Regions from separate parts of the Peribacillus sp. FSL P2-0133 genome, predicted to be linked through region 4. Evidence: riboswitches for the same ligand, from Rfam matches in the RefSeq annotation. Region 4 holds a riboswitch; each other region holds the start of a gene.
The links. Region 4 has a riboswitch for S-adenosylmethionine ahead of MKY17_RS25350 (5-methyltetrahydropteroyltriglutamate--homocysteine S-methyltransferase). Riboswitches for the same ligand answer to the same signal wherever they lie in the genome.

Region 1 (5,029 bases), 130 kb from region 4:
TGATCAAAGACAAAGCAAATTGACGGATGAGCAAGTGAAAGATGGAAAATCAATGGCGGCTGCAGTTGCTGAATATGCCATTGAGTGTTCATTGAATAAATTCTTCGCTTCCGAAGTATTGGATTATGTTACGGACGAAGGTGTACAGCTTCATGGCGGCTATGGTTTCATGCAGGAGTATGAAATTGAAAAAGCATATCGCGATTCACGTATTAACCGGATCTTTGAAGGTACAAATGAAATCAACCGATTGCTTGTCCCGGGAACTTTCCTGAAGAAAGCACTTAAAGGGGAATTGCCGCTTCTTCAAAAAGCTCAAGGCCTGCAAGAGGAATTAATGATGATGATGCCGGAAGAACCTGGCGATGAGCCACTGGCACAAGAAAAAATGCTTGTTAGGAACGCTAAGAAAATCGGTATTTTGGCAGCTGGCCTAGCGGCACAAAAATACGGCAAAACTCTTGATCAAGAACAAGAAATCCTCTCTAACATTGCTGATATCGCATCCCTTGCCTATGCAGCTGAATCCGTGGTATTGCGTACGGAGAAAGCCATTGCATCTACAGGCCTGGAGAAGAACAAACAAAAAGTGCTTTACACTGAAATCTTCGTTCAGGAAGCTTTCAATGAAATAGAACAGCATGCAAAAGAAACGTTAATTGCTGTGGAAACAGGCGATACTCTTCGCATCATGCTTTCGTCGCTCCGCAAGCTGACAAGACACAATCCGATCAATGTCATTGCGAAAAAACGTGAAGCTTCCGTCAAGGTAATCGAAGCGGAAAAATATGCTCTGTAAGCAATGAATCAGAATCTGTAAAGGGAATGCCTGTTAAGGCATTCCCTTTTATTTACTTTGATGAAATCGCATTGGAAATTCAAAAGATATTTCGTTGTATTGCTTGCTGAAAACGGGTATTCTATTGATAGGTGGTGAAATGATGGGCTTAACATTATATTGGTACCCAAAATGCGGCACATGCCGTAACGCGAAGAAGTGGCTGGATAATCATGAACTGCAATATGAAGCGATCCATATAGCGGAAAATCCGCCTTCGCGAACAGAAATTGAACAACTATATAAAATCAGCAATTTGGAATTGAAGAAGTTTTTCAATACTAGCGGTCAAAAATATCGGGAGCTGGGCTTAAAGGATAAGCTGAAAGAAGCTTCTGAAGCAGAAATGCTTGATATATTGTCCACGGATGGCATGCTTCTGAAAAGGCCGATTGTTACAGATGGCAACAAAGTGACGGTAGGTTTCAAAGAAGAGCAATTCGAACAGGTTTGGAACTGAAATTTCACAAAATATTTGGTTAATTCCTTACTTAAACGAACAATCTACCTTATAATGTAATAGATAAAATAAGATGTACATATGGAGGGTTAATAATGACAACAACACCAAAAGAACTTCGTTACACTAAAGAACATGAATGGGTCAAAACGGAAGATGGAACAGTGCGCATTGGGATTACAGCTTTCGCACAGTCCGAGCTTGGGGACATCGTATTCGTTGAGCTTCCGGAAATCGGCGATGAATTGAAAGCGAACGAACCATTTGGAAGTGTTGAATCCGTTAAGACCGTTTCTGAGCTTTATGCACCTATCAGTGGCAAGGTTGTTGAAGTAAACGAAGATTTAAGTGACAACCCTGAATATGTAAATGAGTCTCCTTATGAAAAGGCATGGATGGTCGTGCTTGAACCATCTAATAGCAGTGATATTGAAAACTTGATGAGCGCTGAAGAGTATGAGAGTTTAATCAACGGTTAAATAGAAGGAGAGGGGGGACTGAAAAGGCCTGCTCTCTTTTTCATTTTGTACAGTGGCAGTTGCGCACATAATTCGTGAGATGGAGTGATGACATGGAGTGGGGCGAATTCGATAAAGTGATCATTGTAGAAGGCAGTTCCGATAGAAGAAAAGTTGCCTCCGTTTTAAATGAAGATGTGGAAATAAGATGTACGAATGGGACCATATCATTAACTAAGCTGGATGAATTAGTGGATGAATTGATGGATCGTGATGTTTATCTCCTTTTTGACGCAGATGAATCAGGAGAAAAGCTGCGGAAGCAGTTCCGAAGGGAAATGCCGGAAGCGAACCACCTGTATATTAATAAAATGTACAAAGAAGTGGAAAGCTCACCCGAACATCATATCGCAACTGTGCTACTATCTGCCAATATGAATGTGAAAATGAAATTTTTAAGTCAAAGGGTGAACGACTAATTGATGCAGGAATGGAAAGAAGAAGAGTGTAAGCTTGCTGTTGAAAATGGGGAAACCTTTTGCTTATATTTATATACGCCTTTATGCGGCACTTGTCAGGTTGCATCCAAGATGCTGACGATATCCTTGGAGCTGTTTCCGGAATTGAAGGCAGGCAAAATGAATATGAACTATGTCCATGCAATTGCCGAATCATATGAAATCGAAAGTGTGCCTTGTTTATTGCTTTTCAAAAAAGGAAAGCTGCACAAAAAAATATATGCCTTTCAATCCGTTCCTTATTTGTACGGATTGCTTAAGGAAATCAGCTAAGAAACCAATCAGAACCGTGGTTGGTTTCTTTGTTGCGGACATTCGAATGCGAGATCGGAATTAAATAAAGAATATTCTAATAATTTATTGACTGATTTATTCTAAAATGCTATATTTTGAATTAAGTAATGGCAGAATTTAATAGTTCTTATCAAGAGTGGCGGAGGGACTGGCCCGACGAAGCCCGGCAACCGGTATAAATTTTATATACGGTGCTAATTCCAGCAGAGTGTTGGCTCTGGTAGATGAGGTGTGTTCTTGAGACCTCTTCTTGTTGAAGTGGTTTTTTTGTTTATAAAAGGCCAGATATCATATAATTCCAACTAAATCCATAGAAAAAGGTGAAATCATATGTCAGGGAAAAAGTTGCGTTTCGAAACATTGAGTGTTCATGGCGGTCTGCAAGCTGATGAAACAGGTGCACGTGCAGTTCCTATTTACCAAAGCAATGCATACTTGTTCAAAGACACCGACCATGCAGCGAATTTATTTGGCCTAAAGGAGAATGGCTATATATATACACGGCTTCATAATCCCACGGTCAGCGTTTTTGAGGAAAGAATGGCCTTATTGGAAGGCGGTATCGGCGGGTTGGCAACAGCAAGCGGAATGGCTGCCATCTCACTTTCAATCCTGAACATTGCCGCTGCAGGTGACGAGATTGTTTCAGCCTCTACATTATATGGCGGTACGTATAACCTTTTTGAAAATACTCTTCCCAAGTATGGGATCAAAGTGAAGTTCGTTTCTCCCGATGACCCTGAAAATTTCAAAAGGGCGATTACGCCAAGAACTAAAGCCATTTTTGCCGAAACGATCGGTAATCCAAGTTTGAGGGTGCTTGACATTGAAGCGGTAGCGAAAATCGCCCATGAAGCCGGCATACCTTTAATCATTGATAATACCTTTGCGACACCGTATCTTTGCAGACCAATTGATTTTGGCGCGGACATCGTCATCCATTCCGCTACAAAATGGCTTCTGGGAAATGGAACGACACTAGGCGGTGTCATCGTGGATGGAGGGAAGTTCGATTGGAACTCGCCAAACTACCCTGGCTTCACGGAGCCTGACCCAAGCTACGACGGTCTTGTATACGCCGAGGCAGTAGGACCTGCCGCATTCATAACGAAAGCCCGAGTTCAGTTACTTCGAGACTTAGGCCCTGCGCTAAGTGCCCAAAGTGCATTCCAGTTTACGCTTGGACTTGAAACGCTGCATGTAAGGATGAAAGAGCATCTATCAAACACCAAGTCTGTCATTAAATATTTAAAAAACCATCCTGCCGTGACTTGGGTTTCGCATCCTGGTGATGAGGATCATCCCGATAAAGCCCTTGCAGATAAATATTTACCTAAGGGAGCCGGATCTGTCGTGACGTTTGGAATACAAGGTAATCGCGAAGCTGGGGCAAAACTTATCAATTCGGTGGAATTATGGTCCCATGTGGCGAATGTAGGGGATGCGAAGAGCTTGATCATCCACCCAGCCAGTACGACCCATCAACAATTGAATGAGGCGGGTCTTGCGAAAGCGGGTGTGCGCGCCGATCAAGTCCGTTTATCCATCGGGATTGAAAATGTAGACGACTTAATAGAAGATTTGGAGCAGGCAATTGAAAATGCGACGAATATCGTTTCCTTGACTTCCAAAACGCTTTAACCAAAGTTCCTGTTCATTCTTGAACTAGAAATAATATACATTGCGCTCCTTTTTTATCTATGATAAAATTTCTCCATACTAAAGAACTTAATGATGTACAAATATTCTATATATTAGCTCTTATCAAGAGAGGTGGAGGGATGTGCCCGATGAAACCCGGCAACCGACAAGGAGATTTCCTTGGAAAGGTGCCAATTCACACAAAGTTTAATTACTTTGGAAGATGAGAGAAAGGCCTGTTTCTTCACCTGCCTTTCTGCTCATGCAGAAAGGTTTTTTCTGTTTTAATGGGGAAAACATGTGCATGATATGAGAAACAGACTAATAATGTAGAGAAATCAACTAAGTTCATAGGTTTTATTGGATAAAAGAGGTGAGGATTAATGATTACATTGACGAAAGTCAGTAAGCTGTTCCGAACAGGAAAAGGAAACAGTGAGACGATCAAGGCTGTAAATAATGTGAATGTTGAAATAAATAAAGGTGAGATTTTCGGTATCATCGGATACAGTGGAGCGGGGAAAAGTACTTTGATCAGAATGCTCAATGGATTGGAAACTCCTACAGAGGGATCCGTTGTGGTGGCTGAGAAGGAAATTTCAAAAATTAAAGGGGCTCAGCTCCGTAAGGCCCGTCAAGAAATCAGCATGATTTTCCAACATTTCAATCTATTATGGTCAAGGACCGTTCAGGAAAATATTTCTTTCCCATTGGAAATTGCAGGAGTTTCTAAAACTGAACGGACCAAGCGTGTGAACGAATTGATCAAGTTAGTCGGACTGGAAGGCAGGGAAAAGGCCTATCCTTCACAATTAAGCGG
Region 2 (5,029 bases), 2.8 Mb from region 4:
GATAATCCGAAGATAGAATCCGCATTCATATCGATCAGAGCTTCCATAGTAGCCATCATCGCCTATGCGGCTATCAAGATAGGAAAAACGGCTGTTGTAGACAAAGCAACTTTCTGTATTTTACTAGTAGGAATTCCAGTCCTCTTCTTTCTTCACCCTGTGATAGTTATAGTAGCAGGAGCTGTAGCGGGTATTGTGACAATCTCCATTAAGAGAAAATTAGGATACGATGTCAAGTTGGACAGAAAAGATATGAGAAAAGAAGAAAATGATTTCGAACCTTTCATGGGTGCTGGCATATAGGTAAATCTAAAAAAGGGTCTAACTAACTTTCAAGAAAGCGTGTGATATTATGATGGAATTGTGGGAGTTGTTTAGCACCTTCTTTATTATCGGCTTTGTATCGTTCGGAGGCGGATACGCCATGATTCCCGTAATAGAATCGGAAGTCTCACAGCATGGATGGATGACGACGCAGCAATTTACCGATATAATCGCCATTTCCGGGATGTCCCCAGGACCCGTCACAGCCAATAGTGCCATTCTCGTTGGCTATTCGACTGCTGGATTAGCAGGAGCCATATCATCCGCTCTCGGAATCTTGCTACCTGCTATTATATTCGTGACCGTTATAGCCACCTTCTTCAGCAAATTGAATCATTTTCCAATTATTCAATCCATGTTTTATGGATTAAGACCCATTGTCACTAGTTTAATCCTCTTTGCAGCAATCAGTTTAGCACTTTCCAATCATATGATAGCCCCGAACTTTTCATGGCATACGATTAGCTTATTACTCGTTTTTGGATTATCGTTATTTGCCCTAATGAAATTACGCTGGCACCCAGCCTATGTAATTATTCTTTCTGGTTTAGTTGGTGTTGTCCTCTATTCATGACAAATGCCTCACGCAAAACCATTATCAATATGGACCGGAAAGAAGCACAGTTATTTTGGTTATGGAAAAAATTTGTCTATCATAAATTAAAGAAATATCAAACAGATGAATTGGTATTTTCAGGTCAGATGAAGACGGCCTTGATTAGTTTAGGACACTTATTCTGAAATAAGAGCGAGGGTGACTTCTGAATAATTTTTATGCTTATGTTTTAGTATTTCGATCATACAGAAAACACCCTGTATCCAATGATCCAGGGTGTTTTTCATTACCTATTCTCATTTTAAGAAGTACGTTTCTTCGCTACATCTTCTCCAGGCCGAAACCGTGGAAAACCAATCAAGATGGCAACGACTCCACAAAATCCAATTAGTATTGGGTAATATGAATACGGCAAGATGCTTATCGGTGAAATCTTTGCTACTCCTGCTGCAACAAGCAGCTGTGCCCCATATGGAATCAACCCTTGGATACAACAGGCAAAAACGTCAAGTAAGCTCGCCGATTTACGCGGATCAATCCCATACTTTTCAGCAATATTTTTGGCAAGTGGCCCGGCAATGATAATCGAAATCGTGTTATTTGCCGTTGAAAGGTTCGTCAAACCAACAAGCCCGGCAATGCTGAATTCCGCCCCTTTTTTTGATTTGCTATTTCGGGTCACGAGGTGGAGTAGATAATCGATGCCACCATTATGTTTGATTACAGCAACCATACCTGCAATTAAAATGGCAAGGAAGGATATTTCATACATTCCCGCCATTCCTTCACCAACTTTTTGAATGACACCCAACGGTTGATAACTTCCATCCGCCAAGCCGATTATTCCGGCAAATACAATTCCGATAGAAAGGACCAGGAACACATTGACTCCTGCCAATGCAGTGATCAATACGCAAAGGTATGGAAGAATCTTCACCCAATTATAAGAATTTTGGGTGATGTCGGCTTGTTCACCCATCGTTAAAATTCCAAGAATGGCACATGTGATGATGGCCGCAGGTAAAACGATGAAAAAATTCACCTTAAACTTATCCTTCATTTTCGTTCCCTGTGTTCGAACTGCAGCGATTGTCGTATCTGAAATGAAGGATAGGTTATCTCCAAACATCGCACCACCAATAACGGCAGCCATTGAAAAGGCAAGCGAAATATCGGTTTGCTCGCTAATTCCCACCCCGATAGGTGCTAGGGCTACAATCGTTCCCATGCTAGTCCCCATAGATAGAGAAATAAAACAAGCGATAATGAATATCCCTACCATTAAAAGATTTTGCGGAAAAACGGCTAAGGCAAGATTCACCGTTGATTCAACTGCCCCCATGCCATTTGCAACTTCGGCAAAAGCGCCGGCTAAAAGGAAAATGATAACCATTAACATAATATTGGCGTCACCGGCACCTTTACAGAAAATATCAACCTTTTGATTGAAACTTTCTTTCCGATTCATTGCCAATGCAGCTGCTGATGCAATAGAAATTGCTACAATCACCGGAAATGAATAAAAATCTTTAGTGACGATTCCGGACCCTATAAATAAAATTAAAAATACGACAAATGGAATCAAAGCCCATGGATTCCCTTTATTGTTTGCACTCATGATGTACACCTCTTTTTATTTTTCCCATGACATGTGTCATAGCTTTTATTCTTTTAACAGTTTTCGCAAATAACACCAATTTGAACTTGATTACCCATTCATGGAGCTATAGCTAAAAAAACTGTCAGCATAAAAAAGACCCCTTCTATTAAACAACAAGAAGAGGTCTTTTAATTTATAAAAAACACCCTCCTTATCTTTCAGGCGAAAATCAGCCTGCTGGATTTGGCACAGCACTCCTATTAAGTCCGCTGCCGAGACATCTTCGGGCCAGTCCCTCCGTCTCTCTTGATAAGAAGATCAAAATTATATAATTTATAAAATATTACGATGCCTGTCAGAAAAGTACCAGGCTGGAAGCTTGCTGAAACCATCTTAGTTTGTGAAAGTGACATCGAAGTCGTTTTGAAAAGCAAATATAAGAGTACAGCATTTTGTCTATTTTCGCAAGGTTTAGTTTTAAAGTATTCACATGCACTTCTTACTGATTAATAAGAGATCTTGAAATGTGCAGTTAATCAGTACAATGAGTCTTCTATGATATTTATCGGGACGGAATTAATATAAAAAGAGGTCTAATGACCTCTCAGCAAATTTGTTGTATTAGGTTAGGTGAATTTTTTTTAGTCGAGTTCACATCAGTCGATACCTCAAAAGCTTCCATTAGTTCCGAATCGAATGACTTTAAATACTGCTGCAGATATGCAGGATCATTAATGGATGGATTCAACCAATCTTTTTCATCTTCTGGATTAAGGATTACAGGCATGCGATCATGAATGCTGGTCATCAGCTCATTAGGAACGGTTGTTATAACGGAGCACGTGTAGATGCTGCGGCCTTCAGGGGATTTCCAGGATTCCCATATACCGGCCATTCCAAATGGAGCATGATTCTTCAGTTTTATTCGCATCGGTATTTTTCTTTCTGGTGTCTTCTTCCATTCATAAAATGAGTCAGCGATTATCAAGCATCTCTTCTTCTTATACGCATTCTTAAAGCTAGCTTTCTCTGCAATGGTTTCCGCTCTGGCATTGATCATTTTATAGCCCACTTTTTCGTCTTTTGCCCAGAAAGGAATGAGTCCCCACCGAAGATATCCAAGTCGGTTCATTGCCCCGTCATTAATGACGGATAGCACGGATTGGGAGGGAGCAATATTGTAGCTGAATTGGTATTCCTCATCAAATGATCCTTGAATATCAAACCGATCTTTTATTTCTTCAATGTCAGTGAAAAGGGTGAAACGTCCACACATAATATCGCCTACCGTATTAAGATTTATTACAGTGTAACAAATGGAACGGGAAGGCACAAATCAGCGTTCTAAAATCCTGATGTCGGTAAATGGTTGATTAAATAATTCGCTGGAAATCAAAAGGGTGCCAAGGACTTCTCTTTCATCTTCAGCTTTAATGATTTCCGACAAAATTAAGGTACTGCCATTCCTTACCGTTACTTTATATTCCTTCATGGAATCCCCCCTCAAAAGGCTAGATGGTTGTTATTATAAACCAAAAACCCACAAGTATCAGTATTGAACTATGGCAGAGTCATGGTTAATCTTCTAATGAAGAGGCCGCATGGAGGTTCCTTTACACTTTAAAGGGTTAGTCGAACAATGCCCGGGACCATAAATCCTTGATAGGCGGCAAAAAAAGACTGTCCATGAATGATTCATGGACAGTCAGGATCTGTCAAAGGTTTTTCGCTTCAATACCGATAATTGATTAAGGAGATGGCATTGAGGAAAGCCATTCATTATTTAAAATGCAGTAAAACCTCATTTATTAAATGTGCTGCCAATGTAACGGTTTTATTATTTTCGTCCAACGAAGGATTCACTTCCGAGATATCAAAGGAGAGGATCTTTTCATTCGATACGATATGCCTGATAATGGCACGGACCAATTTCGGATTCAGTCCAAACGGCGATGGAGCACTTACCCCAGGTGCGTAGGCTGAATCAATAACGTCTGTACATAATGTAAGAATAATGTAGTCATATTCCTTAGCGAAATCATTTATCCGCCGCTTAGTTTCATCCATTTCGTTCAATGATAAATCTTCTTCCAAAATGTAGTCAACCTTACTTCTCTCGGCAGTTTCAAACAGTGCCTTCGTATTCCCCTGCTTCTGAATTCCGATACATAAATAGCCACAACTTTGATCTTCGTCCAAAATCTGCTTAAACATCGTTCCTGATGAACTTTCTTTTTCATAAGGCCTCATATCAAAGTGAGCGTCAATATTAATGATCCCCAATCTAGCTTTGGGTCCAATGGATTTCCTAATCCCAAGATAATGGCCATACAGGGTTTCGTGCCCTCCCCCAAGTATGATAGGAATCGCTTTACTCTCCAGTATCCGGGTAACAGCCGATCCCAGTTGGGATTGGGCGGCCTCCATCTCTGTACCTTCACATATTACATCGCCAGCATCCACCAGCTCGGTTTGGGAGGGTAAATGGCAGGGTAATTTTGCCAATGACTGCCTAATATGATCAGGCCCCTCTGCAGCACCAATCCTGC
Region 3 (5,029 bases), 1.9 Mb from region 4:
ACTTTTTAAATAGTTTGTCAATGGGTAAATTAATAAAAATCAGGGCGGCGATCTTCGAATACAGGTATTTTGTTACGGGCTTCCGTAACTTTTTTGAAGTCCAGGGTGCCTGTCAAGAGTTCGTTTTCTTCTCCGGCTTCACTTATGATATTCCCCCATGGATCAATAATCAAGGAATGACCCGCAAATATATTATTGACATCCGAACCTGAACGATTAACGGCTACAACATAGGCTTGGTTCTCGATGGCACGGCTAATCAACAAGGCTCTCCAATGATCGAGTCTCGGCTTTGGCCATTCAGCCGTTACGAATAGAACTTCGGCGCCTTGAACGGTATGGGCTCGCTGCCATTCAGGAAAACGGATGTCATAACAAACGAATCCAGCACATATTTTTTCATCAAGAGTAAATAAACCATCTTTTTCTCCTGGCTGCAGGAAATGATGTTCATCCATTAACTGAAATAAGTGAAGCTTATCATATTCTTTAATGAGATTTCCATGTTTATCGATGATGATCATGGTGTTATAGATTCCCTTGCTTGTTTTTTTCGCAATGGAACCGCCTATGATGTGAATCTGGTGTTTCTGTGCCTGTGTTTTAAAAAATTCAATCGTTTTTTCTGCCTCATGATCAGCAATCTCATTTAACCTGGTCAAGTCGTATCCTGTTGTCCAAAGTTCCGGTAAAATGACGATATCGGGTTCTGAGCGTGCCGCTTTTTCCATCCATTGTTCTGCAACCTGAAAATTGATATCCGGTTGCCCGAAGGCTATATCCATTTGAATACAAGCTATTTTCCACTTCATCGTTTAAAACCCCCACATGTAAAAAATACTTTACAAGACTATGATAAACATATATCATTTGTGACTAGAATTTCAAGAAATTTCAGAGAAGGTGTATAAATGGTGCAATTCGAAAAATCCGGCCAGCTTCAGGACCTGCCCAAGCAGTTTTTTGCTTCACTAGTCGCAAAAGTCAATGCGATCACGGAGCAAGGACATGATGTCATTAATTTAGGCCAGGGAAACCCTGATCAGCCGACGCCAGAACATATCGTGAAAAGTTTGCAGTCTGCCGCTGAAAAAACGATAAATCATAAATATTCGCCATTCCGGGGGCATCAATATTTAAAAGATGCTGCCGCCGTCTTTTATGAACGAGAATACGGTGTCAAGCTAGATCCGAATAGTGAAGTGGCGATTCTCTTCGGGGGGAAGGCAGGTCTTGTAGAACTGCCGCAGTGTTTATTGAATCCAGGTGATACGATCCTTGTTCCAGATCCAGGCTATCCGGATTATCTTTCCGGAGTTGTTTTAGCCCAGGCAAAGACCGAACTCATGCCCTTGACAGAAGAAAATGATTTTCTTCCGAAATACGATGACATACATAAAGAAGTACTTGATAAAGCCAAAATGATGTTCTTGAACTATCCGAATAATCCCACAGGTGCTTCTGCAACTGAAAGTTTCTTTGATGAAACCGTCACCTTCGCAAAAGAGCATTCCATTTGTGTGGTCCACGATTTCGCTTATGGTGCGATCGGATTCGACGGAAAAAAACCGATAAGCTTTCTCCAGGCAAAGGGAGCGAAGGATGTAGGAATAGAAATATACACACTATCGAAAACATACAATATGGCAGGGTGGAGAGTCGGCTTCGCAGTGGGGAATAAGAGTGTAATAGAAGCTCTTGAACTATTACAAGACCATCTTTATGTGAGTCTTTTCCCGGCGATACAAGAAGCTGCGGCAAGCGCTTTGCTTGACTCGCAGAGCTGTGTAGAGCAGTTAGTGCAGATGTACGAAGGACGAAGAAATGTTTTCATTGAGGGATTGAGGGCAATCGGCTGGGATGTCAAAGCGCCTGCGGCATCGTTTTTTGCCTGGCTCAAGGTACCTAAAGGTTTTACGTCAGAGAGTTTTGCAGACTATTTATTAACGCATGCCCACGTAGCTGTTGCCGCAGGGAATGGATTCGGTGAATTTGGCGAAGGTTACGTCAGGGTAGGGCTATTGACTTCCGAAGAACGGCTTGAAGAGGCTGTGGAACGAATACGTACATTAAACTTATTTTAACGATGGAATGAGGTATCCGATTTATTCACCGTTAAATAGTTAAAACTTATTGACAAAGTAGGGATTACCTGTCAGAATACAAAATAAATTCTTAATCTTTCGATACTTGAATGCAATTTATATATCAGCGTTTTCTTATTTTGAGCAGGTGGAGGGACTAGCCCTATGAAGCCCAGCAACCGACCGTAATTCCATTGTAAAATGGGGCGGAATTCTTCGCCGGATTTTCTTTAAATCCACAAGGCACGGTGCTAATTCTTGCAGCCAATGGCTGGGAGATAAGAAGATGGCTTTTTAAAGCCTCTTCTTTATGAAGGGGCTTTTGCCATTTTGAGAACATTTCAGGTTAATGACATCGAGAGTTTACTAACGTGTTATAGGAGTGATTCAGATGAGCGAGATAGTCGCTACTTATTTAATTCATGACTTCAATGGAAATCATGAGAAAAAAGCAGAGAGCATCGCCTTAGGTTTGACTGTCGGGACATGGACGGACCTGCCACATTTGGTCCAGAAACAACTGGAAAAACATAAGGGGCGCGTCGTATCGGTGACACCACTATCTGAAGAAGAGAGGGCAAACAGCTACTTTAATCGTAAAGTATACCGTTCGCTTATTAAAATTGCCTATCCGGCAGGGAATTTCTCCATTGATTTACCTGCAATCCTCACGACGGTCTTCGGCAAACTTTCATTGGACGGAGAAATAAAACTTATCGACCTGGATTTTGTCGGTGATATTCAAAAAGCTTTTCCCGGGCCGCAATTTGGTATTGGAGGCATAAGGGAAAAGATTGGCGTATTTAACCGGCCCCTGGTGATGAGCATCTTTAAAGGTGTATTAGGAAGGGACCTGACATTCCATAATGAGCAACTGAGGCAACAAGCATTAGGGGGTGTCGACCTAGTTAAAGATGATGAGATCCTCTTCGACCAGGAACTGACTCCATTTTTCGATAGAATAAAAACGGGAAAAAGAATATTGAATGAAGTCCATGAAACCACTGGCCACCGAACTTTATATGCTGTCAATCTATCAGGGAAAACATTTGAATTACTGGATAAGGCAGAGCAGGCGGCTGAAGCAGGGGCAGATGCTTTATTGTTCAACGTTCATACATATGGTTTGGATGTATTGCAGGCCTTGAGTGAACATGATCGTATCAAGCTGCCGATCATGGCGCATCCCGCATATAGCGGGGCATTGGCATCTTCATCATTTTATGGGATCGGCTATCCGTTATTGCTTGGTAAATTAGTAAGGTTATCAGGTGCGGATTTATCCTTGTTCCCATCCCCTTATGGAAATGTCGCACTAGAAAAAAAGGAGACCTTGGCGATTGCTGAAGCTCTGACAAAAGATGAACTTTCATGGAAAAAAGCCTTCCCTGTTCCTTCTGCAGGCATTCATCCAGGCATGGTTCCGGACTTAATCAAGGATTTTGGGCTCGATAGCGTGATTAATGCAGGGGGCGGAATTCACGGGCACCCTGACGGAGCAGAGGGCGGGGCCAAGGCTTTCCGTTCTGCTGTGGAAGCCGTTCTAGCAGGAAAGGACCTATCAGAAGCGGCGGCTGAGGAAGAAACACTAAAAAAAGCTCTTGTGTTATGGGGAGGCTTATAAGAAATAATGAAACCGATCATCTTTTGTGATTTTGACGGAACGATCACCAACACGGACAATATCATTTCCATCATGAAAAAATTTGCGCCTCCGGAATGGGAAGCGTTGAAAGACGGTGTCCTTCAGCAAAAAATCAGTATATCTTCAGGAGTTGGGGATATGTTTTCACTGCTTGATAGTGGCATGAAGGATGACATCATCCAATATGTAAGAAAAACGGCCGGCATTCGTCCAGGGTTTTATGAATTCGTTGAGTATACGAAACAAGCCAACATCCCTTTATATATAGTAAGCGGGGGCATGGATTTTTTCATTGCACCGCTTTTAAATGATATCTTGCCAACAGAGTCCGTTTATTGCAACCATGCATTTTTTGATAAGGAAAAGATTTATATAGAGTGGCCACATGCTTGTGATGATCAATGTAATAATGATTGCGGTTGCTGCAAGCCATCCATTATGAGGGAAATAGCGGGTGCGGAAGATTTTAAATTCGTTATTGGAGATTCAGTAACGGATTTTGAAGCGGCTAAACAGGCCGATTTTGTCATAGCCCGTGACATACTGCTTGAAAAATGCGATAGGGAAGGAATTCCACATCAAGGATTTGAAACATTTTTTGATGTAATTGACATTTTAAAGCGGCAGGAGGCGGTTAAAGCGTGAACAATCATTCTAAAGAATGGCGGGAGTTGGCAGATATTAAAGCTGAACTGGCCGAAAGGGATTGGTTTATGGGAACAAGCGGGAACTTGTCCATCCGCGAGCCCAAAAGCCCTTTCTTTTATATTACGGCAAGCGGTAAGGATAAAAGGAAGCAAACGGATTCGGATTTTTTACTGGTGGATTTAAAAGGAAAACCAGTTGAAGAAACGAACCTAAGACCATCGGCCGAAACTTTACTTCATACAGTCATTTACCGGAAAACAAATGCGAACTGTGTACTCCATGTCCATACAGTTGAAAATAATGTGATATCAGAATTGTACGGAGATGAAGGCCAGGTTTCCTTTTGTAATCATGAAATCATTAAAGCGACCGGTCGGTGGGAGGAAGATTCGGAGCTTCGGATTCCAATCATATATAATCACGCTGACATTCCGCTGTTATCCGATAAGTTCAAGCCACATGTCGAAGAAGACTCTGGCGCCGTGCTGATCCGCAATCATGGCATTACGGTTTGGGGTAAAAGCGGACTCGAAGCAAAAAGAATACTTGAAGCTTGCGAATTTTTATTTCAATACCAACTGTTGCTTAATCAACAAAAGGCGTTTGCAGGTTCTTTAAGATAAACACTCATAGAGGAGGTATGAATGATGGC
Region 4 (5,029 bases):
GCAAAAACACCCATCGTAACAGCCAATCCCCATGCAATCGTGATAACGATCCAGCCGGCATCTTTTGCATAGGAACCCTTTAAGGATGAACCAGCCCCAATGCCTGCTCCGAATAAAACTAATATCATCGTACCTAACACTTCTCCCCAAAATGGAGTCATGAATAAAACCCCTCCCCTGATAAATTTTTAAACCATGCCAACAAATAAAAGGAGATCCACAGCAGAACTATCTTCATAAAATAAATTATGAATAGATCTGTTGTGAATCTCCTAGTCTCCGTCACATATATTAACTTGTACAATAAAATATACTAGGTAATGAAAACGCTGTCAATATTTTGTAAAAAATTAATCTATTTTTCTGTGATTTTTTTTAATTTCCCCTATTAAACGATATCCCATAATTCAGTTTTGGAAGTGGTGATTGACGACGCTCCAGCATCAAGGGCGTTCATGACTTCATCCGAAGTACGTATGAGGCCGCCTGCAAAAATCGGTGTCTGCAATCGTTCCTTCACTTCTTTTATCATCCATGGCATAGCGCCCGGCAATACTTCGATATAATCCGGCTTGGTTTTCTGCACCAGCTTATAACTTTTCTCAAGCGCATGTGAATCTATTAAAAAGATTCGCTGGATGGCAATGACTCCCTTTTGCTTCGCCTTCAATATAACGTTTGATTTAGTTGAAATCAGCCCATATGGATTATATTCCTGACAAATGAATTCTGTCGCGTACTCATCACTTCTTATGCCATGGATCAAATCGACATGATAAATCATTTTCTTATTATGCTGCTTTGCCATCATACTTACGTTTTTCAATTGTGATATATGCAAATCAAGAAACACACCTATTTCATAGGAACTTTCTAAAAATCTTTCGAAATCCTTCATGCTTGCTGAAGCAGGCAAAATCTTCTGATCCATCATTATCCTCCTCATTCCCAGAAAAACTCAAAACTTCAAGTCATTTAGTATATTTTAAAGAGCTTGATTTATCAAACACATTTTTTTCATGACCAATGTCACCATAACACTATCATACCTGTCACTCCCTTTATAGTTTTCGGCTAAGAATGTATGTAAACTCCATCATAAAGTAATTTTCATTTTCAATGCACCTTCGACGAGTTCATACGATTTAATTGTGCCAACGGGAATTTTTCTCACGATGCTCCAAGCATTAACATTCATTTTGATCGTTCTTTTTTCAAATTCAAAAAATGGAGGTCTGTTAAATATCCTTTGGTTGATGAAATTCCTGTCAATTGGTTCCATTTCCACTAATTCAAATACAATCGTTCTTTTTTCCACATGAACCGGTTTTAATGTAATCCGAAAAGCTACGTTTTTCTTAAACATCATTTTTTTCACTTCCATCGTTCCGGAAAGTACTATATGCTTTGGCGTAATCTCGACTTTAATATCCTGACCATATGATTTCATTCTTAAGATTTTCTCTATCATGGCTTCAGTTACCGTTATTGGTATGCCATTTTTGAATGGACTGAATGTACTCATCCTTGCATTCCCCTCCTGCCGCTCATACGGAACGTCGGTTATAGCATATGCCAGGTTCCCTGATGTAGTTAACTTTTCAACCCATATTAATAATCGGTATATTCGAAATCTTCCACCTTCAATACTTGACCTTTATAAAAACTATCTGTATAGTCATAATTAATTTAATAGACAACTCTTATCCAGAGAGGTGGAGGGACTGGCCCTTTGATGCCTCAGCAACAGACTGATCATGTACTGTGCTAATTCCAGAAGTGTAAAAACTTGAAGATAAGAAGAGTATATAGCTTTGCTGCCAACACCTCTTCTTATTTTTAAGAAGAGGTTTTTTATTTTTAAAAGGAAAGAAGGAATGCAACATGTCAATCACATTAACGAAAGCACCATTCAGGGCTGATCACGTCGGAAGTTTATTAAGACCAGAACGTTTACATATTGCCAGAAAGCAATTTAAGGAAGGTACCATTTCAGCAGAGCGGCTTCGTGAAGTTGAAACCGAAGAAATCAATCGGATTGTCGAAAAACAAATTGAAGTTGGATTAGAGGCCGTGACGGATGGTGAGTTCAGACGAACATGGTGGCACTTTGACTTCCTCGAACATTTAAATGGCATCGAGGGATATGTGACTGAAAAAGGTCTCACATTCGATGGTGTGGAAACAGAGAGATATAACGTTCGCAATACCGGGAAGGTTTCATTCAATCCTGAACATCCCTTCATTCGCGATTTCATTGAATTGAACAAAATCGTGAACGGACGCGCCGTTGCCAAGCAAACCATTCCCAGCCCAAATCAATTATTTGCTGTAGGCATTCATAATGAAGACATCTACCCTGATATTGAAGACTATGCTAATGATATCATCAAAGCGTATCAGCATGCTTTGAAGGCTTTTTATGAAGCAGGTGTACGTTATCTTCAATTGGATGATGTATATATTGCCAGACTTTCAGCTCCAGATTTCCAGTTCAAAGATGGAAAATATACGAGGGAACAGTTAATCGATCTTGCACTTCGCGTAATTAATGGCGCATTGGAAGGCAAACCAGAAGACCTTGTCGTCACTACACACCTATGTCGTGGGAACTACCAGTCGACTTGGGCGTTTGAAGGAAGCTATGCCCGTATCGCCCCAACTTTATTGGCAAAAGAAACAGTGGATGGATTTTTCTTGGAATATGATGATCAACGCTCAGGAGATTTCAAACCATTGGAATACATTCCAAATGGCGGAGCACGGGTCGTACTGGGTGTCGTCACTTCAAAAAATGGAGAAATCGAAGACAAGGAAGCTGTTAAGGCACGCATTGAAGAAGCCTCGCACTTCGTTCCTCTCGAACAATTATGCTTAAGTCCGCAATGCGGCTTCGCCTCCACCCATCACGGCAACAAGCTGACCGAAGAACAGCAATGGGAAAAGCTGAAATTCGTCGTTGATGTAGCAAAAGAAGTATGGAAATGATTTTTTAGCGGAGACTTTAATTCTGATTTACAGGATTTGAACAACCTAATCGGCCGCACTTATAAGGGAGCCGATTAGGTTCTTGCAATAATACATTTCCATTCCTTTAATGACTCTTTAGATAACGGTATCAAGTTTTGCTAATTATGAAACTAACGATGAATGATGAATCCTAAAGCTGAAAGCAAACAAAAAAAGAACGGTCACCAGCACGTCCCCTTTTTACTTGCAGTTATCATCATCATCCATTTTCTTCACAAATATATCATCCGTCACCCTATCTTCCAGCTTGTTCCTCAAGGCCAATTCCGCAGCCTTCCCATCACTAGGCGACCCGTCCGAGAAATACATCGGAAACAAGGAGAAAAACATAACATAGAAAGAAAAATAGATGAATTGATACCAGATCACCGAGCTGTCCAGGATATTCTGATACACTAAACTATAGATGGTCAGCATGCTGACTAAATTAAAGATAGCCCCCCCTAAATATATCAGCGTATTCGTCAATCGATTATCATGTTTCAATCCCTTGAACTCGCAAGTCCCATTCCAAAAATAATATTTCCTCACCTCTATGTTCCGAAAGGCGAAAAGTTTATTACCACAACCTATCAAGATCTTCTTTTCTGATCCCCCAAAGATCGTAACAAAGAAAATATGCCCGCTCAAATGTATCAGCGTAACGATCGGCATGATCAAAAAAAAGGAAAATAGAAATTTAATGATATCAGAGAGACCAAACATGTTTAAGCAACCCTCCTTACCAGGATGCTACTCTGATACCCTGCCCACATTAGTTATAACTGGTAAATTTTTCACATTAATCATATATTGCTTTCCACAAGTGCTATTGTTCTCCTTCTGCTTAATTTGGGTTGTTTCCAGCTTAATATGGCCTTCCTCCGCTTATTTCGACCTATCTCCAACTTAATTCGACCTTCAAAAAGAAGGCTATCCCCTTCCAAAAAAACTCGGAAAAGTGATAGCCTTTACAGCTTTATTTAGCGATTGGGGGTGTGAAGAATTTCTGCGTTGTTTTGTCCTGGCCTCAAGCCTGCATGTTTATATTCAGGGGTGAAAACCGATGTTTTGATCGGGCAGCCGATTTGCTTCTGGGCATTTCCTTTTCCGTCCGGTACCTCGACGATCATTCCCCTGTCCTTCAATTGGGGGTGTTCGGCCGCTTCAGTGAAGGTCAGCACTGGTTCTGCACAGGCCTCGAAATCAGCGAATATTTCCTGCCATTCATGAAAATCCCTTTCAAGGAAAGCCAGTCGGACGGCCGTTTTAAACCTGATTCCGCTTTCTTCATCGCTTTTCATGCTCAGTTCATACAATTCGGGTGCACCGATCGCTTCACATAAGGCTTTTCGAAAAGGGGGCTCAAGGCTTCCTACCGAAAAATAGCGTCCATCTTTCGTTTCGTAAAAGTCATAAAAGGATCCTCCGTTCAACATCAGTTTTTCTGGTTCAAGATCGAGGCCCCCTTGTAAATTCAGGGGTGCGGATATGGCATTCAAGGCAAAACTGCAGTCGGTCATGCTGATGTCGATGGCTTGGCCGAATCCCGTTCTTTCCCTGTGAATGACTGCAGATAATATACCGATAACAGCATGCAGTGATCCTCCGGCAAGATCTGCTATTTGGGTTCCGTTTTTTGCCGGGCCATCCTTTTTCGTACCGGAATAGCCTGATAAGCCTGCAATCGAAATATAATTGATATCATGTCCCGGTCGGTCTTTATAGGGACCTGTCTGGCCGAAGCCCGTGATGGAACAGTAAATCAGCTTCGGATTGATCCATTTTAATGCCTCATAGCCCAGCCCTAGGCGTTCCATGACGCCTGGACGGAACTGTTCAATGACGATATCGTATTCCTTCACTAGATTTTTTACGGATTCGATGGACTCAGATTGTTTTAAATCAAGTGTGATCGACTTCTTAGATCTGTTAAGATACTGGTTCACACCCCATGAATCCGTTGCTCCCGGCCTCTCTACCTTCAAAACGTCCGCTCCTAAATCCGCTAGCATCAAAG

Region 1: linked by a shared signal. The riboswitch ahead of MKY17_RS26050 (O-acetylhomoserine aminocarboxypropyltransferase/cysteine synthase family protein) and the one ahead of MKY17_RS25350 (5-methyltetrahydropteroyltriglutamate--homocysteine S-methyltransferase) in region 4 are both predicted to bind S-adenosylmethionine.
Region 2: linked by a shared signal. The riboswitch ahead of MKY17_RS11650 (Na+/H+ antiporter NhaC family protein) and the one ahead of MKY17_RS25350 (5-methyltetrahydropteroyltriglutamate--homocysteine S-methyltransferase) in region 4 are both predicted to bind S-adenosylmethionine.
Region 3: linked by a shared signal. The riboswitch ahead of mtnW (2,3-diketo-5-methylthiopentyl-1-phosphate enolase) and the one ahead of MKY17_RS25350 (5-methyltetrahydropteroyltriglutamate--homocysteine S-methyltransferase) in region 4 are both predicted to bind S-adenosylmethionine.

The regions. Positions count from the first base shown of each region.
Region 1 is NZ_CP150254.1:5,371,812-5,376,840, reverse strand. Features, by position in the region: gene MKY17_RS26075 (acyl-CoA dehydrogenase family protein) at 1-799, shown strand, start outside; gene MKY17_RS26070 (arsenate reductase family protein) at 942-1,298, shown strand; gene gcvH (glycine cleavage system protein GcvH) at 1,394-1,777, shown strand; gene MKY17_RS26060 (toprim domain-containing protein) at 1,870-2,235, shown strand; gene MKY17_RS26055 (thioredoxin family protein) at 2,239-2,547, shown strand; SAM riboswitch class I at 2,693-2,799, shown strand; gene MKY17_RS26050 (O-acetylhomoserine aminocarboxypropyltransferase/cysteine synthase family protein) at 2,899-4,209, shown strand; SAM riboswitch class I at 4,327-4,439, shown strand; gene MKY17_RS26045 (methionine ABC transporter ATP-binding protein) at 4,593-5,029, shown strand, end outside.
Region 2 is NZ_CP150254.1:2,432,056-2,437,084, reverse strand. Features, by position in the region: gene MKY17_RS11665 (chromate transporter) at 1-303, shown strand, start outside; gene MKY17_RS11660 (chromate transporter) at 353-898, shown strand; gene MKY17_RS11655 (hypothetical protein) at 895-1,065, shown strand; gene MKY17_RS11650 (Na+/H+ antiporter NhaC family protein) at 1,182-2,498, opposite strand; SAM riboswitch class I at 2,689-2,796, opposite strand; gene MKY17_RS11645 (SOS response-associated peptidase) at 3,085-3,756, opposite strand; gene MKY17_RS11640 (hypothetical protein) at 3,817-3,972, opposite strand; gene hutG (formimidoylglutamase) at 4,260-5,029, opposite strand, start outside.
Region 3 is NZ_CP150254.1:3,374,796-3,379,824, reverse strand. Features, by position in the region: gene MKY17_RS16140 (carbon-nitrogen family hydrolase) at 30-812, opposite strand; gene MKY17_RS16135 (pyridoxal phosphate-dependent aminotransferase) at 912-2,084, shown strand; SAM riboswitch class I at 2,217-2,369, shown strand; gene mtnW (2,3-diketo-5-methylthiopentyl-1-phosphate enolase) at 2,476-3,708, shown strand; gene MKY17_RS16125 (2-hydroxy-3-keto-5-methylthiopentenyl-1-phosphate phosphatase) at 3,715-4,374, shown strand; gene MKY17_RS16120 (methylthioribulose 1-phosphate dehydratase) at 4,371-5,000, shown strand; gene MKY17_RS16115 (cupin domain-containing protein) at 5,025-5,029, shown strand, end outside.
Region 4 is NZ_CP150254.1:5,243,522-5,248,550, forward strand. Features, by position in the region: gene MKY17_RS25335 (MIP/aquaporin family protein) at 1-161, opposite strand, end outside; gene MKY17_RS25340 (glycerol-3-phosphate responsive antiterminator) at 389-931, opposite strand; gene MKY17_RS25345 (hypothetical protein) at 1,097-1,525, opposite strand; SAM riboswitch class I at 1,701-1,802, shown strand; gene MKY17_RS25350 (5-methyltetrahydropteroyltriglutamate--homocysteine S-methyltransferase) at 1,885-2,988, shown strand; gene MKY17_RS25355 (hypothetical protein) at 3,211-3,735, opposite strand; gene MKY17_RS25360 (CaiB/BaiF CoA-transferase family protein) at 3,993-5,029, opposite strand, start outside.